DNA from 3 places in the Aliidiomarina sp. genome. Region 2 is predicted to be linked to each of the others. Evidence: predicted binding sites of a transcription regulator. Region 2 holds the regulator's gene; each other region holds the start of a gene.
The links. Region 2 encodes LexA, which represses DNA repair genes until DNA is damaged. Its sites were predicted from a motif close to TACTGTATNNNNATACAGTA; they were not measured.
Positions count from the first base shown of each region.

Region 1: the regulator LexA is predicted to act here: its motif matches at 4,359-4,378, upstream of recA (recombinase RecA).
Region 3: the regulator LexA is predicted to act here: its motif matches at 3,164-3,183, upstream of uvrD (DNA helicase II).

Region 1 covers NZ_JBLRWZ010000016.1:39,631-45,838, forward strand. The annotation lists gene rpoS (RNA polymerase sigma factor RpoS) at 13-1,011, shown strand; gene mutS (DNA mismatch repair protein MutS) at 1,008-3,587, opposite strand; gene ACNA7P_RS06040 (CinA family protein) at 3,798-4,304, shown strand; gene recA (recombinase RecA) at 4,418-5,467, shown strand; gene ACNA7P_RS06050 (DUF885 domain-containing protein) at 5,636-6,208, shown strand, end outside.
Region 2 covers NZ_JBLRWZ010000030.1:14,716-20,923, reverse strand. The annotation lists gene ACNA7P_RS08775 (MATE family efflux transporter) at 1-82, opposite strand, end outside; gene ACNA7P_RS08770 (polysaccharide deacetylase family protein) at 106-1,224, shown strand; gene plsB (glycerol-3-phosphate 1-O-acyltransferase PlsB) at 1,294-3,732, opposite strand; gene lexA (transcriptional repressor LexA) at 3,891-4,514, shown strand; gene ACNA7P_RS08755 (hypothetical protein) at 4,511-4,939, shown strand; gene coxB (cytochrome c oxidase subunit II) at 5,349-6,208, shown strand, end outside.
Region 3 covers NZ_JBLRWZ010000014.1:9,367-15,574, reverse strand. The annotation lists gene rarD (EamA family transporter RarD) at 1-929, shown strand, start outside; gene uvrD (DNA helicase II) at 932-3,103, opposite strand; gene ACNA7P_RS05395 (HAD-IA family hydrolase) at 3,254-3,976, opposite strand; gene xerC (tyrosine recombinase XerC) at 4,011-4,901, opposite strand; gene ACNA7P_RS05385 (DUF484 family protein) at 4,903-5,688, opposite strand; gene dapF (diaminopimelate epimerase) at 5,685-6,208, opposite strand, start outside.

The DNA.
Region 1 (6,208 bases), on a different contig from region 2:
GGAGTGTGGTGCATGCGTGATAAAGAAGAGCAATCAATGAGTACTGAAAATGTTGCTGAAGACACTGAGGACCTAGAATTCTCAGGGGATGAAACAACATTGGCGGATAAAGATCGAGAAGAAATTGATGCTGAACTTGAGGAAGCGCTGGCTTCGAAAGTAAAGTATCAACGTAAGCTTGATGCCACCCAGATGTACTTAAATGAAATTGGTTTTTCGCCTCTACTAACTGCTGAAGAGGAAGTTTTTTTCTCGCGTAAAGCCTTAAAAGGGGATGTAAAGGCACGTCAGCGCATGATTGAAAGTAATCTGCGCCTAGTGGTAAAAATTGCCCGCCGCTATAACAATCGTGGCCTTGCTCTTCTTGATTTAATTGAAGAAGGTAATTTAGGCCTCATACGCGCAGTAGAGAAGTTCGATCCAGAACGTGGTTTTCGTTTTTCTACCTACGCAACGTGGTGGATTCGGCAAACCATAGAGCGCGCCATTATGAACCAAACCCGCACCATTCGTTTACCAATTCATGTGGTGAAAGAATTAAATATCTATTTGCGCGCGGCTCGTGAGCTAGCGCAAAAGTTAGAGCATGAACCTACCGCTGAAGATATTGCCCACAGCCTGAATTTACCCGTAGAAGATGTGCATAAAATGCTGCGTTTAAATGAACGCATTGCTTCGGTAGATACGCCATTAGCAGGTGATGGTGAAAAAGGTTTACTCGATATCATTGCCGATGAAACTGCCGGTGGCCCAGAGGGTATCTTGCAAAACGATGATTTGCGGGAGCGCTTGCTAGGTTGGCTTGATGCGCTGAATGCAAAGCAAAAAGAGGTGTTAGCCCGCCGTTTCGGCTTACTAGGCTATGAACCTGCAACACTGGAAGATGTAGGCAAGGAAATCGGCCTTACCCGCGAACGAGTAAGGCAAATTCAAGTAGAAGCATTGCGGCGCTTGCGCGAAGTAATGATGCAAGAAGGCTTAAGCACCGATTCAGTGTTTTCAGACGATTAGTGTTGTTTACTAAGCCGGTAAAGTAGCTCCAACGCTTGTTTGGGGCTTAGCTCATCTGGATTGAGTTCATTTAATAGCGCAATGCGCGGATCAACTGATGCCGCTGCAGGGCTTGGCTCAATAGCTAGCGGCTCAAGGGCTAAGCTGGCCTGTTGTGCTACCGGTGCGCTAGCCACAGCAACGCCATCATTCTTTTCTAAGTTCGCCAAACACTCTTTAGCCCGCGATAATACCGTTTCCGGCACCCCAGCAAGGCGCGCAACTTGAATACCAAAGCTGCGGCTCGCGGCGCCTTCTTTCACATGATACAAAAAGGCGATGGTGTCGCCGTGTTCAACTGCATCTACGTGCATATTCACGGTATTTTCGAGTTGCTCCGCAAGCTGAGTTAATTCGAAGTAATGGGTGGCAAATAAGCACATCGCACCACTGCGGCTTAATGCTTCTGCACTGGCCCAAGCCAACGACAAACCATCGTAGGTAGATGTTCCCCGGCCAATTTCATCCATCAACACCAACGAATGCGCGGTAGCATTGTGCAAAATATTTGCCGTTTCGGTCATTTCTACCATAAAGGTTGAACGGCCTGAGGCTAATTCGTCGGCGGCACCAATACGAGTGAAAATCCGATCAACCGGGCCAATACGTGCAGAACGAGCGGGCACGAAACAGCCAGTATGGGCCATTAACGTAATCAACGCGGTTTGCCGCATATAAGTAGATTTACCACCCATGTTCGGTCCGGTAATGATATGTAATCGGCGTTGTTGATCAAACTGCACGGCATTGGCAATAAATGGTGTATCTGCAAACGCTTCAACTACCGGATGGCGGCCGTTTTCGATATACAATTCGTTTGCATTGGTGAACTGGGGCTGGCTGTAATTTAAAGTTATTGCGCGTTCAGCGAAGCAGCAGAACACATCGAGTTCGGCAAGTTGATATGCGCAAGCTTGGAGTTCCCCTAAAGGCTGCTGCAGTTCATCCAGAATTGCTTGATACAACAGCTTTTCTAATGCTAAAGCTTTACTTTGGCTCTGTAACACCTGATCTTCAAAAGTTTTCAATTCAGGGATAATGTAGCGTTCGGCGTTCTTCAGAGTTTGCCGGCGCTGGTATTCTGGCGGCACTTTATCCGCAGCAAGGCGGCTTAACTCGATATAAAAGCCATGTACTTTGTTATAGCCAATTTTTAAATTAGCAATGCCAGTGCGTTGCCGCTCGCGCTCAGCAAGAGCTTCTAATTGTGCCGTACCACCCGCGCTAAGCTCACGAAATGCATCGAGGTCGGCGTTATAGCCTGATCGAATCACATTACCATCGCGAATCAACACCGGCGGGTTGTCGTCTATGCTTTGGCAGAGCAGGTGGTGATAATCACTAAACTCACTAAATTCCGGCACGTGTGCGGTTAATTTAAACTCGCGAAGGTGTTGGTTGATGTTGGGTAATAATGCTAACGCTGCTCGTAGGCGCGTTAAATCACGCGGTCGAGCGGTTTGTAATGCTACTCGTGAAAGGATCCGCTCGAGATCGCCAATGTCGCGTAAACATAATTGTAGTGCCGACCAAGCTTCTGAATTTTTTAATAACGCAACGGTATCTAAGCGCTTCTGTAACCGTTTGGTGTCACGCAATGGCCGATGTAACCAACGTTTCAATAGGCGGCTGCCCATCGCCGTTTTAGTGTAATCAAGTACTGCCGCCAAGGTATGGTTTTCACCGCCTTGTAGATTGGTGGTTAATTCGAGATTACGGCGCGTAGCGCTATCCAAGTGAATAGCATCTCGGGAAAATTCCTGCTGAATGTTCTGTAAATGGGGCAGGGCTGAGCGTTGGGTATCTTTAATGTACTGTAAAACACAACCTGCAGCGCCAATGCCAGGATGCTGTTTATCAAGGCCAAACCCGGATAAATCGTGGGTGGCAAACTGGCGGAGTAAACTTTGCTCAGCACTATCACTACTAAATTCCCACTCCGGTCGTCGGCGTAATCCTTTAATCGTTTTTGCTGGTGCTGGTAGTTGCAGTGATTCGGGGTAAAGTAATTCTGCGGGCTGTAATCGTTCGAGCTCACTTAGTAATGCATCTGTATTGGCAAGTGCAGCTACAAAGAATCGCCCACTACTGATGTCTGCCCCTGCTAAGCCCCAGCGTTCATCGGCATGCTGGCAAATAGCCACTAGTAAGTTTTCGCGGGCGGGCTCTAGTAACGCTTCATCGCTCACGGTGCCAGGAGTTACAATACGCACTACTTTGCGATCTACGGGCCCTTTACTGGTAGCTGGATCGCCAACTTGCTCGCAAATGGCAACAGATTCGCCAAGTTTGATTAATCGTGCAAGGTAGCCCTCTACTGCATGATAAGGTACGCCGGCCATAGGGATAGGATTACCGCCAGAGCTGCCGCGCTGAGTTAGGGTTATATCGAGAAGATCTGCCGCGCGTTGTGCATCATCATAAAACAACTCATAAAAATCACCCATGCGATAAAACAACAGAATGTTTGGATGCTCAGCTTTGAGCGCCAAATACTGTTGCATCATTGGCGTGTGTTGAGGTGTTGGTTGTGGCATTCGTTTTGGCGTCCTTTTCGGTATTCTTAGCGGCAGTCTGCGAAAACACAGTGCCCTTGTTTTTCGTTATAATTTTATTAGCTATGGCAATTTCGCCATGTTGTTACTACATGATCCAGTTTTCAGCTACAAATGCCAAGTATAAATTAGCAATCATTATGAACCTTAGATATTCTTAAATGACATGAGTGCGTAAGTAGGGAGTGATTTATGGAAGCAAACGCAGTACACGGCTCGGCAATCGAGAGCTTAGTACAAAAATTGGCCTCGCTATTAACTACAAAACAGTTTCGTTTAGCTACTGCAGAATCGTGCAGTGGTGGTGGCATTGCTAGTGCTTGCACCGATTTATCAGGAAGCTCGGTATGGTTTGCAGGCGGAATTGTGAGCTATAGCAACCAAGTAAAACAACAACTGCTACAAGTGCCCGAGAGCGTTATCACTAGCTATGGTGCGGTATCAGCCGAATGCGCAGCAGCAATGGCTGCAGGTGCGATGTACGCACTTGGCACCGATATTGCCGTGAGTACTACAGGTATCGCAGGGCCTACCGGTGGCTCGAGCGAGAAACCAGTTGGCATGGTGTGTTTCGGTATTGCTACTGCGAATAACACATGGACCGATATCCAGTACTTTAGCGGTGATCGTTATCAAGTACGGCAGCAAACCATTGCTCATGCACTCACTTTACTAGTTAATCAACTTAATGATTTATAAGAACTTTATAAAATAAATCGGTTTTTTTTGTAAGAAATTGCCAAAGTCACTTGATACTGTATGTATCCACAGTATACTACTGATTATCAACTGCAAAGAATTTGGAGCTAAGCATGAGTGTTAATGAAAACAAGCAAAAAGCGTTAACCGCAGCCCTAGGGCAAATCGAGCGTCAATTTGGTAAAGGCGCAATTATGCGGTTAGGCGATAACCGGGCAATGGATATTGAAGCCATTTCAACAGGCTCGTTAAGCCTTGATATCGCACTTGGCATTGGTGGTTTACCTTGTGGTCGGGTAATTGAAGTATATGGCCCAGAATCAAGTGGTAAAACAACATTAACGTTACAGGTTATTGCTGAAGCGCAACGCATGGGTAAAACCTGTGCCTTCGTTGATGCGGAACATGCACTAGACCCTATTTATGCAGAAAAACTTGGCGTTAATATTAACGATCTATTAGTTTCTCAGCCTGATACCGGTGAACAAGCGCTAGAAATTTGCGATATGTTAGTTCGCTCAGCAGCAGTAGATGTAATTGTTGTCGATTCCGTTGCAGCACTTACTCCAAAAGCGGAAATTGAAGGCGAGATGGGTGATTCTCATATGGGCTTACAAGCACGCTTAATGTCACAAGCATTACGTAAGCTTACAGCGAATATTAAAAAATCAAATACCATGTGTATTTTCATTAACCAAATTCGAATGAAGATTGGGGTAATGTTCGGTAACCCTGAAACCACTACTGGTGGTAATGCACTGAAGTTCTACGCCTCGGTTCGTTTAGACATTCGCCGCACTGGCGCGCTTAAAGAGGGTGATGAGATTGTTGGTAATGAAACCCGTGTGAAAGTGGTGAAGAACAAGGTTGCACCACCATTCAAGCAAGCAGACTTCCAGATTATGTATGGTAGTGGCATTTCGAAAGAGGGTGAGCTGATAGATCTTGGTGTAAAACATAAAATTGTTGAGAAAGCTGGTGCGTGGTACAGCTATAAAGGCGATAAGATTGGCCAAGGTAAAGCAAATTCAATGAGTTATTTGCGTGAAAATAAAAATATCTCTGCAGAAATTGAAAAAATCCTCCGTGATATGTTGTTACTTAAACCGGTGCCAGCTGAAGATGATCCAGCGCTTACAACTCCGGCAGAAATTGAAGAGTAACCTTACGTTTTAAACAGAGTATTTCGCTTGAAAACCGCTTTTATAGCTTAGTTGCTGTAGGGCGGTTTTTTTATTTCTGTACAATATGCTAAGTGCTAGATGCGAGCTGCTGTTTATGCCATTCTTTGTAGTTATCAATTTATTATTTTTACGTTAGGTGAAATAACCATGAAAAGTGTTTGCAGTTCTTCCCTAGGTGGGTTTCAAGCCATGCTTATCGGTATGCTCTCGATTTTGTTTGTTGCGGCGTGCACTCCGCAATCCACGCAACCGAGTGAACGCCAGGTTGCACAGTGGGTTGAACAGTTAAATACAATTTATGATGAATACTTTCAGGCAAATTTAGAACTTGAGCCCCTAGGTGCTACATATCTAGGCGAGCACAAATACAATAACCTGCTCCCGGATACTCTTAGTAGCGAACACCGTGAACGGGTGCGAATGCTTGAAGAGGAATACCTCGCTAGCGTGCAACGATTCGCATTTGCATACTTGCCGGAAGATGCGCAATTGAGCTATCAGATTTTTGTTCGCGATCGGGAAATGGCGCTCATGGCATTAGAGCATCCTGCTCACTTAATGCCGCTCAATCAGTTTTACAATATTGCTAATCAACTCGCTATTTTAGGGTCTGGTACCTCTGCGCAACCATTTCAAACCGCCCAAGATTACAGTATGTGGGCTGAGCGTATGCGAGCGATACCAAACGTGATTGATGGTGTGATTCGGAATATGGAAGAG
Region 2 (6,208 bases):
TCGGCAAGGCAATGGCAAATACCATTTTGTGATCACGCTTGGGGAAAACCAATCGAAATGACGATCGCGAGCCAGCAGACATTAATTACACTCCGGAGATAAGTAATGCGATTAAAAAAATATGCGCTAATGCTAACACTTTTTGGCGCCTTACTGGGTTGTTCACCGAACTCAAATAGTGCTACTGCTACATCGGCTAATGAAGCAAGTGAAGCGAACGTAGCGAATGAGGCGCATGCCTCTATTTTGCTATATCACCATGTGAGCGATACAACACCCCGAGTTACCAGTGTAACGGCAGATGAGTTAAGGGATCACTTACAGTATTTGCGTGATAACGATTTTACCGTAATTGATATTCGTGATTCGATTGCTGCCGCAAAAGGCGAAAAAGAGATTCCCGAGAAATCGGTAGTAATTACCTTTGATGATGCTTATCAGAATATTTTTACTAATGGCTGGCCGGTATTAAAAGAGTTTGGCGTGCCTTGGACATTATTTGTAACTACGGATCCGGTTGGCCAAACAGCTGGCCGTTATATGAGTTGGGATCAGGTGCGTGAACTGCATGAAGCGGGCGTAGTAATTGCTAACCATTCTACCGATCACTCGCACATGCCGCGGCGAGTAGCAGGGGAAAGTGAGCAAGCCTGGCTGCGGCGCATGCGCGAAAATATTCTAGCGGCCGAAGCTAAAATAGAAGATGAAGTTGGCGTAAGTTATAAATTATTCGCCTATCCATACGGTGAGTACGATAACAAACTAGCGGATCTTGTAGCCGAGCTCGGCTTTATTGGCTTCGGCCAGCATTCTGGTGGTTTTGGGGCTACCAGTGATATGCGCGCAATTCCCCGTTTTGCGGCCGCAGGCATGTATGCAAATTTGCATACCTTGGGTACAAAAATGGCGGCACTATCGTTACCGGTGAAGGATGTGCAGTATCGCGATACACTATTACGCCACGATGAAACCAAACCCGAACTCACCCTAACTGTTGATATCAGTGATTTTCATCCTAATCAGGTAAATTGCTTTATCGGCGGGCAACCGCATAGCCCAAATTGGCAGGATGATCATACCTTTACTATTCAGGCTACCGAGCCATTGGCTATTGGCCGCGGCAGGTATAACTGCACAGCACCAAGCCGCGCAAAACCTGGCCGTTTCTATTGGTATTCTATGCAGTGGATTCGCCCCGATGCACAAGGTTCGTGGCCAGATTAATCGGTTTTTTGATACTCAAAGGGCTCCTTGCGATGGAACCCTTTGTAAGTTGCGCACGAGCAGAGATTGTTATTTTGCTAAAATACGCTGCACGGAATCGCGGATGGTTTGTTGCACTTGGCTACCCAGTAGCACATCTATTTCATCACTAAGAATTGCCGTGCGCTCATCAGAGGTGAAATCGCCGGCATCCGTTACGTGAACGTAGCGTTCAGATTTCAGGGTACTTACCAAAGTACTGAACACGCGCTTATCGTAAAATTCTGGTGCATCAATACCGTGCCGTGTTCCTACGCGCGAACCTACCTGTTCACTATACTGTTCCAGCTCATTGCGCGAAAGCGCATCCGATTGTTGTAATAACTCAAATACAATAGCGTAGCGAACCAGGGTTTCTTCAGCCGCATTCGCCAGTAAGGTTAGCTGCACGTAACCCGGTGTATTACGGCCAACAATAGTATAACTACCATCATTCTCCACCAGCCATTGCTGGCGCACAAACTCCTCGCAAAGTGCAGCTACCCAAAGCGGAACTTCACTACTGTGGCGATTAACAAACAGCTCGGCTTCCAACAGTGGGAATACCTTTTGCATAAACTGTGCAGCTTCTACTGCTGTGAATTTTTCGCCTTTGCGTGCAAAGCGCGCGAGCAGTGCCGGCACAATAAACATGTGCAGAATATTGTTGCGATAATAGGTTAGGGTTACCGCTTGTACTTGATCGAGCGCTACCACTGAACCAGCGTTGTTTTCGCTAATCGCTAACTTATCCATCTTTGTTAAATGCTCCCACAGCGCTTCAGTTTCCCATTCGGGTACATGGATATCATTGCTGTAAGGAACCTCGCGGTGCAACGCTAAGTAGCATTGAATTTGCGCAAGTAACTCTTCTTTAGTTAATGTGTGGCGCTCAGCGCTTAACAGTACTAATCCAGTTAAGTTAATGCTATTCAACGCTGCACCGTCATTAATGCGGCGCATCATAATATCAGCTAAATCATTCACAACTGGCGTTAACCAACGTGGTTTCGCTGGTTCTTCAGCTCCACGGGTAACTGAATCACGCCAATCAGGCTGCGTGTTATCAAGATACTCGGAAAGCCGCAGTGGCTCGCCAAAGGTTACAAACCCGTGGCCAAAGTTGCGTAATTTGCGTAGAATTCCGAATACTTGAAATACCGATTCTTTCTCCTTCTTCGCGCCTTTGAGTTCGCCATGGTAAGTAGCTACTTCCATTACATGTTCGTAGCCCAGATATACTGGCACAAATGTAACTGGCCGATTCACGCCGCGTAACTGGCTTTGTAGGGTCATTGCGAGCATGCCAGTTTTCGGCTGCAATAGCCTACCGGTGCGGCTGCGGCCACCTTCCATGAAGTATTCAACCGCATAACCTTTGCGAAATAATCGGGTGAGATATTCACGAAACACAGTGGAATACAGTTTGTTACCACGGAAACTACGGCGTAAAAAGAAGGCGCCACCGCGGCGAAATATTGTGCCTACTGGGAAGAAATTTAAGTTTACTCCAGCAGCAATGTGCGGCGGTACTAAGCCTTCTTTGTAGATTACATAACTTAATAACAAGTAATCCATGTGGCTGCGGTGGCAAGGAACATAAACAATTTCATGACCATCTTGGGCTAGTTTCCGAATGATATCGCCGTTTTTAACGGTGATGCCGTTATAGATTTTGTTCCATAACCAAGTAAGGAAATGATCGCCGAAGCGCACCAAGCCCTCTCGATAATCAGCGGCAACTTCATGTAAATAACTACGCGCTCTTTTTACTGCTTGTGCTTCAGTAATTTTCTTTGCGCGAGCTTCTTCGTTGATGGCTGCTCGAATCGCGGAAGATTCCAATAGCTCTTGGATCATTGCTTCGCGCCCGAGTAATTTAGGCCCCGCAACTGCATAGCGAAGGCGGGCAAAGTGGGTGCGAGCAACGCGAGTAAGTTTATGGGCAAGTTCCACATCACTGGCGTGGCTTGTGGCCATAGTACGTAAGCTTACCGGCCGTGAAACTCGAGCCAGAATATTGCGGCCAGAAAATAACACCAACCAAAACTTACGAAATTTGCCGGGAACTTCGATATCCGCGGTCATGGTGCGGCCTTCATTATGCTCACGGCCAGGCTCACGGCCCCAAAAAAGACCTATTGGGTACATATGTACGTTGTAGCTGGAATTCTGCTGATGTAGGTTGAGTAACTCCACGAATGCATCTTGCGGTGTTTGCCCCAACCTGCGTTTTGGGTCTTCCAGATACAACACCCGATCATAAAGCTTGCCATTCAGCGCTAGCGGCTCGGTTGGATCGGGTAACTGTAAAGCGTGAGCTGCTTTCCGTGCCGCCACAAGATCGGTGGCAGAAGGGCTACGCATTACGTACACCACGTGGTCTGGCGCCGAAGGCTTTTGCTCATGTTCGTCAGCGATCGCTGAAACCTTGGTGAGCCAACTTACAGGTAGGCGAATCAATTTATACATTAACGATGTTGTTCTCATTTCTTCTCCGGCAGCTAACCAAGCAACCCATATATTGCGCATAGAATATCATTTTTAACGGGTTGTTGCTGCTCTGGCAAAAATTGTTCAAAAAAAGTTGCGCTGTATGGATTACTGTATATACTAACAGTGTACTGTATGAATAAACAGGTGATGATATGCGTCCGTTAACGCCAAGACAGCAACAAATTCTCGATATGATTCGCACTAATATTGAAGCAACAGGTATGCCACCAACGCGTGCTGAAATTGCTCAGCGTTTAGGTTTTCGTTCGGCGAATGCAGCTGAAGAGCATTTAAAGGCTTTAGCGAAAAAAGGCATGATTGAAATGATGCCTGGCATGTCGCGTGGTATTCGCCTAATTCAAGAAGACGCCACTTTGGTGGATAACCTTGGCTTACCTTTAATAGGGCAGGTAGCTGCCGGTGAGCCGATATTAGCGCAACAGCACATCGAAGGGCATTATCAAGTAGATCAATCGATGTTTCATCCACATGCCGATTTCTTGCTTCGGGTAAATGGGATGAGCATGAAAGAAATCGGCATCCTTGATAATGACATCCTTGCAGTACATAAAACCAACGAAGCCCGCAATGGCCAAATAGTTGTTGCCCGTGTGGAAGACGACGTTACCGTAAAACGCTTTGAACGCCGCGGAAATATGGTTCTCCTGCATCCCGAAAACGAAGAGTTTTCGATTATTCAGGTAGATCTAACCCAACAGTTTATGACCATTGAAGGGTTGGCCGTAGGTGTAATTCGCAATGGAGGCTGGTTATGAATTATTCTTCTTTAGCTCGGAAATTTGCCCACCCTGGGGTTTGGGGCAACGAAAATACTGCCACTCAATGTGTAAATGTTTCTGAACAAGCAATGCATCAGCAACTTTGGGCAACCTTAAGCACGATGCGTAAGCGCGATGACCAATGGGTTACTGTAATCGGTAAGCCCCCGCGTACACTTATCGCTCAGCTTATCGCGGCAGGTATTCGGCCAGATCGCATTCGTAAGGTGTCTACTAGCAACAGCGAAACCGCGTTGTGGGCTACGGAACAGGCGTTACTTATTGATAATAGCCAACTTGTTATCGCTTGGTTAACACCTTATAGCGGCCGTGATAAGCAGCGGATTCAATTGGCGGCAAAAGCCAGCAAAGCGTTGAACTTTATCTTTGCACCTGATTATCAACCAGCTGCGGTGCATTAAAAACAAGCACTAAGAAATCTTAGCGAGATTATTAAATGAACAGCTTTGTTTAAAAAACAAACATTCCGTCTCCACTCACTCCAAAAATTTTGGAGTTTCCCCAGGGGTTGTTAACAACAACCCCTTTTTTATTAACATTTTTGGTGGTATTTTGATCCACATCAAATAACCCGCTGTGGTTACGAAGAAGTATACTTATGTGCGTAATACCTAAGTAATTCGTTTCAGCGACTTGATAATACCTAAACAATAATTGCCATTAAGGCAAAAAATAATAACAAAAGGTTATGCAAGCATTGGGATTTTTTGGGGAAATGTTGTTCCTGCCTTGCTAACCTCTTTGTTCTTCGAAATCTTCATACTCTGCCCCCAGCACCTGAAGATGCCTAAGAATAAGAGGAGAAGTCGAGTGAAAGTGAGACTAACGAGCCTGCTCGTCGGTGCGATAGCGTTGTTCACAGCAACCATTGCTTCGGCGCAACCAAGCCAGTTAAATCTTACCCGTGGTGCAACCGATATAAGCCGGCAAGTGTACGATCTGCACATGTTGGTTTTTTATATTTGCGTTGCTATTGGCGTAGTGGTTTTCACTGCAATGTTCATTTCAATCGTTCGGCATCGCAAAAGCCGTGGTGTTGAACCAGCGAAGTTCCATGACAACGTAAAGGTTGAAATTGCGTGGACAGTAATCCCATTTTTGATTTTGATTGGGATGGCCGTACCGGCAACTATTACATTGATCAAAATGGACGATACCAGTGAATCTGATCTCAGTGTTCTGGTTACCGGTTCGCAATGGCGTTGGCATTACAGCTACTTGGATTACGATGTTGAATATCTGAGTAACATGGCAACTCCTCGAGAACAGATTTATGGCCGCTTACCGCAAACTGAGAACTATCTCCTTGAAGTGGACCGCCCATTAGTGATCCCAACCGGGAAAAAGGTTCGCTTCCTGATTACTTCAGACGATGTAATTCATTCTTGGTGGGTGCCTGAGTTTGCAGTGAAGAAAGATGCCAACCCGGGTTATATCAACGAAGCATGGACTCGCGTAGATAAGCCAGGCATTTATCGTGGCCAATGTGCTGAGCTGTGCGGCCGTGATCATGGCTTTATGCCGATTGTGGTGATTGCCAAAGAACCAGCCGACTTCGAGGCTTGGATTCAAGGTGAAGAACAGCGCTTAGCTGAACGCCGTGCTGAAGAAGAGCGTTTATTGTCTATGGAAATGGATAAAGACGAGCTTATGCGCATTGGTCAACAAAT
Region 3 (6,208 bases), on a different contig from region 2:
ATACCCCAGACACCGGTACAAACACTGCCCGCCAAGGCGTTTTCTTCGCTCTTGGCGCCTATATGATTTGGGGTTTAGCGCCAATTTATTTTAAAACACTCGCCCATGTGCCAGCCCTAGAAGTGCTTGCTCATCGAATTATGTGGGCGTTTCTTTTTATGTTGGTACTAATTTTAGCCAGTGGCCGCATGCAACAGGTGGTGCGCGCCTTTGATTCCCCAAAGCTACTACTACAACTGGCACTTGCTGCCTGTTTAATTGGCTTGAACTGGTTTTTGTTTATTTGGGCTGTGGCCAACGACCATATTCTTGATGCCAGCCTGGGTTATTATATTAATCCGTTACTGAACGTGGCCATAGGTATGCTGTTCTTCGGCGAACGTTTGCGCCGCTTGCAAGTGATTGCCGTATTATTGGCGGTTATTGGTGTGGCGATTCAAATCATTACTTTCGGCTCGGTACCATGGATAGCACTGGTGCTAGCGGGTTCTTTTGCTACCTATGGCGCAATCCGCAAAAAACTGCCATTTGATTCGCTTACTGGCTTATGGCTGGAAGTAATTCTGCTATTACCTTTTATCTTGGTTTATTTCTTTATATTTGCTAATAGTAGCGCTAGCAACATGTTGGAAAATACATGGCAACTCAATGGCTTGTTAGTATTGGCTGGCGTTATTACCACGGTGCCTTTGCTGTTCTTTACTGGCGCCGCCAAGCGCATTCGCTACTCCACCTTGGGGCTGTTCCAATACATTGCACCCAGCATGATGTTTATCTTAGCAGTACTGATTTATAACGAACCACTTTCCGCAGATAAGCTGATCACCTTCATTATTATCTGGAGCGCCCTCGCCATCTACACTGTAGATGCAGTACGCACGCATCAGCAAGTGCGCAAAGCTGCGAAAGCGATTCGGGCGAGCGAGTAATGCTAACTTAATGGCGTGAGCTTGGCGTAGCTCACCATGAGCCATTTGCTTCCCACTGCATCAAAATTTACTTGAATGCGGCTTTGCGGCCCGGAGCCCTCGTAGTTCAGCACGGTTCCTTCGCCGAACACTTGATGCAAAACACGCTGCCCTAAGCGAAAGCCCGTTTCCGTAAAAGATTCATGGGAAGCGCCACTATGGAAACGGCTACGCTGTTGCATGGGTTGCTGTACCCGGGTTTGCGCCCGCACTTCATCAAGATACTCCACAGGAATTTCGGCGATAAAGCGGCTTGGCGTATGAAAGTTTTCTTGGCCATATAAGCGCCTACTTTCCGCGTAGGTAAGAATGAGCTTTTCCATGGCTCGGGTCATGCCCACATAACAAAGCCGCCGCTCTTCTTCCAGCCGCCCAGGTTCTCCTGCCGACATTTGTGAAGGAAAGGTTCCTTCCTCCATGCCGGTCATGAATACCAAACGGAATTCCAGCCCTTTAGCACTATGTAAGGTCATCAGCTGCACCGCATCTTGATATGCATCCGCTTGCTCTTCACCCGATTCTAATGCAGCATGAGCGAGAAATTCGGCCAGAGGGGTTATGCCTTCCTCGCCAGTAGGGGCAAACGTTTCCGTAGCACTTACTAGCTCTTGCAAGTTTTCTACGCGAGTTTCTGCTTTATCACTTTGTTCGGCTTGGTACATTGCCAACAAGCCACTGCGCTTCATTACAGTATCCGCTTGCATGGAAAGTGGCTTATCTGTGCAGTGATCTTCGAGCTCATTAATTAAATCCAAAAAGCCTGCCACTGCGCTTTTTGCCCGGCCACTCAGCAGCGATTCCTGCACCATAACGCGAGCCGCATCCCACATCGTAAGCTGCCGACCGCGAGCTAATTCGCGCACTAATCCAAGTGTGCGTTCGCCGATACCCCGGGTGGGTGTATTCACCACACGCTCGAACGCGGCATCATCTTGGCGATTGCTCAGCAAACGCAAATAGGCCACGGCATCTTTCACCTCTTGGCGATCAAAGAAGCGCAAGCCACCATAAATGCGATACGCCAACCCTGCGTACAACAAGCCTTCTTCCAGCACCCGCGATTGCGCATTATTACGATATAACAATGCCACATCACTAAGCGCGCCGCCTTGATCTTGCCAGCGCTTAATTTGGCTCACAATGTAACGGGATTCTTCTTGTTCATTAAATGCCGCATACAGGGAAATTTGCTCACCCTCTTGGCCTTCGGTCCATAAATCTTTACCAAGCCGATCGCTATTATTACCGATTACTTTGTTGGCAGAATTCAAAATGGTGGCCGTAGAGCGATAGTTTTGCTCTAAACGGATTGTTTGCGCGTTGGGGAAATCACGTAAGAAATGTTGCAGGTTTTCCACCTGAGCCCCACGCCAACCGTAGATCGATTGATCATCATCACCAACAATCGCCACATGGTTTTCTTGCCCCGCAAGCATGCGTACCCAGGCATACTGAATTTGGTTCGTATCTTGGAATTCATCTACCAAAATATGCCGGAACCGGCGCTGGTAATGCTCGCGCACATGTTTGTTATCGCGTAATAGCTCGTGTACGCGCAATAAGAGTTCGGCAAAATCTACCAAACCCGCTCGATCGCAAGCCTCTTGATAAGCGCGATAGATTTGCAACTGGGTTTGCTCAGTAGGATCAAAGGTATCAATGTGCTGCGCCCGCAAACCATCGTCTTTCTTGGCATTGATGTACCATGCTGCTTGCTTAGCAGGCCATTGCTTTTCGTCTAAATTAAGCGCCTTAATGGTGCGTTTCAGCAGGCGCTGCTGATCATCCGAATCGAGGATTTGAAAGTTCTGCGGCAAACGCGCGTCTTGATAATGCGCTCGCAATAGCCGATGAGCTAGGCCATGGAACGTACCTATCCACATACGCTGCACATCACGGCCAAGCAGTTTTTCTACGCGCCCGCGCATTTCCGCTGCAGCTTTATTAGTAAATGTTACCGCCAATATCGACATGGGTGAGTAATTCATTACTTGAATTAACCAAGCAATACGATGCACCAATACTCGAGTTTTGCCGCTGCCCGCTCCCGCCAGTACCAGCATATCTTGCTCGCCGGCACTAACCGCCTCACGTTGGCGATCATTTAAGCCATCTAAAAGATAAGAAACATCCATTGGGGTACCTTTATTCATATCGGGCGGTTTTGGTTTTCAGCGCTGTTAAGTGAGCAATGTTACTGTATAAAAAACCAGTAGGCAATGCGCAATTAACGCATTTGAGGAGGCCGTGTTGGTAGCTGAATTCTAGGAAAAAACTGCGTTAAGCTAACGTGGTAATAAGGCAGCAAGCGCCTGCACATCGCTAATGGTGGCGTGCGGTAAGCGAGTAGCTGGGCCACTTTCCGCTTTCCCTGAAGCCGCGGGTTGTAGCCAAATCGCTTGTGCTCCGAACGTATGCGCTCCTTGCACATCACTTACCGGATGATCCCCCACGTGCAGAAGTTGCCCCGCATCACGTAACAACAAATGCTGCGCTGCTGCAGTAAACATATCACTGAAGGGTTTACCACGCAGGCCATTACCCGGCTGATACGCCGCTTGAAAGTAATCACCTAAACCAATTCGCTGTACATCGGCATTACCGTTACTAATGGCTACTAACGGATAAAACTCTGCTAACTGCGCCAGCAGCGCATGTACTTCAGGGGTTATTTCTACGCGATTACGTGCACTTAAAAACTCGGCCATGGCTGCCCGCGCTGCGCGCTCTGCATCAGCAATACCATACTGTTTAAGCGTGCGTTGCAGGGTGGCCATCCGTAACGCAGTCATGTTACTGGCCAATTCCGCATTCTCGGCAGCAACTTGATTACGCAGCGCTCGCCACGCCAATACATCAAGCTCAGCGGTTTGCGGGTAGGTATCAGCGAGAAAATCAGCCACATGCTGCTCAGCACGCAACATTACCGGCACGTTATCGTACAACGTATCATCAAGATCGAAGCTAATTGCCGTGAACGGCCGCAAACGTTGGTGAAATTGCCACATAACTGCTCTTCTCTGTAACTACTCTGTTGTTCGCTTAGCGCCGTTTCGCGCGCGGGTGCGCTGCATCATAAACTTCAGCTAAACGTTGAAAATCTAAATGTGTATAAATTTGTGTGGTGCTCAAATTGGCGTGCCCAAGCATTTCTTGTACAGCACGTAAATCGCTACTGGCTTCCAACATATGGGTGGCAAAGCTATGGCGTAATTTATGCGGGTGTAAATTATCAAATAGGCCTTGCTCTACTCCCCACTTCTTCAAACGCAGTTGCACCGATCTAGGAGTTAAGCGCTTTTGCTGTTTACTTAAAAACAATGCAGGTTGATCACTGCTAGGCCAAGTATTGCGCTCAGCAAGCCATTGCCGCAGCCATTTCGCGGCTTCCTTACCATAGGGCACAATGCGGGTTTTATTGCCTTTACCTGTAACACGGAGCTCACGGTCGGGTTGAATATCGTTTACGTTTAGCGAAACCAGCTCTGCTAAGCGCAAACCACTGCTGTACATGAGTTCAAACATCGCCCGATCGCGCAGCGCCAACGGATCATCGGCTGGAAACTCTAATAGCTGCAAAATTGCATCAATATCGAGGTTTTTCGGTAATCTTTTCGGGGATTTCGGTGCTTTTACTACTTTCGCAGGATTGGCACTCAGTTCACCGCGTGCCACCAGTGCATCAAAAAATGTGCGAAGGGCGGCCAAACGTTGGTGCAAGGTACTTGGCCCTGCACCCGCATGCCGCCAAGCCATTACTAAGCGCTCTACAGTAGTTACATCTACTTCTTGCCAACGTTCCACACCAAGCGCTTCTAACTCTACAATAGCTTTGGTTAACTGCCGTTGATAGCTTCCCACGCTGTGTGTGGAGTAGCCGCGCACGTCGCGTAAATAATCTATAAAGCGGGTTACTTCAGCGGCTAATGTCATATTAGCGTTCTGTGTTACTGGCTATGCTACTAACCGCGGCAGATTCCTTTGCATTGGCTGCGAGATTTTCAGAGGAAAGCATGCCAGGTAGTAAGAAGCCCAATAATACCTGTAATTGGGAAATAAGCAGGAAATCCATAGCCGGCTCAAAGTGCAATGAATCTCGGCTACCCACAGCCAGAATACCTAGCTCGCCTTGTGCACCTAACTGCAATAAGGCCGCCGATTGCACTTGCTGTTCGGCACTAAATAGTAACTTTTGTTCATCTTGGCTTAAGCGCCCTAAGTACACGGGCTGCCCTTGAAAGCGGCGAGATAATAATTGTTTGTGGGTGTCAGCAGAAAACTGATACTGCTCTGGCACAGCCAAGGCATTATCAAACAGCTTCAGGCTACACGCGGTTAAACCCATTTCTTGGGTAAAGGTATTTTCCAATACCGCCACTAATTCAGCAAAGCCATTGGCTTTTAACAGTTGTTGATAGAGATTGCTGTAGCGCCGAAACAATAGTTCATTATGCTGAGCGTTGGCCATTAACGCTGTAATTTCATCTTCTAAAGCAGCAATCTTGTCGCGTAGCGCACGCTGTTGGCGTTCAATCAAAGAAACCGAGCCTTGCGCCTGATGCTTCATATTTAAATGCGCCAGTACCTCTGGCTGTTGCTCGAAGAAATCTGGGTGGCTTTGTAAGTAATCAACCACCATTGCAGCATCAAGCTGTGCAACCGCTTGCATTGATTCAGTAACTGCCACTTTGTTCACGCTTGTTGCTTTCTTATTGCTCATAATGCCATTTGTCCATCAAATACATGTTCAGTAGGGCCGCGCATCCATAACCGCCCCCCAGGTTGCCAACTAATTTCTAGCTTACCACCAGGTAACTCTACCGTTACTGGTGAATTCAATTTATTTTGCTGTATGCCCCATACCGCCGCGGCACAGGCCCCGGTGCCACACGCTTGAGTTTCGCCTACGCCGCGCTCGAATACCCGTAATTTCGCCGAATTCGTACCGGTAATTTGCATAAAACCAATGTTTGCACCTTCAGAGAACCGTTCATAACCTGTAAGTAGAGCACCCACTTCGGCCACTGGTGCGGTATCCACATCGTCTACTAACATTACACAATGTGGGTTGCCCATACTGAGAACGCCCACCAAAAAGGTTTGCTCATGCGCTCGCAATATATAAGTGGTTTCAGCTTTATTCGCCCGAAATGGAATTTTGCTCGGCTCAAAAATAGGCTCGCCCATATCCACATTCACTTGCCCATCTGCTTCCAGGCGAATTTGTATCACGCCTTTCT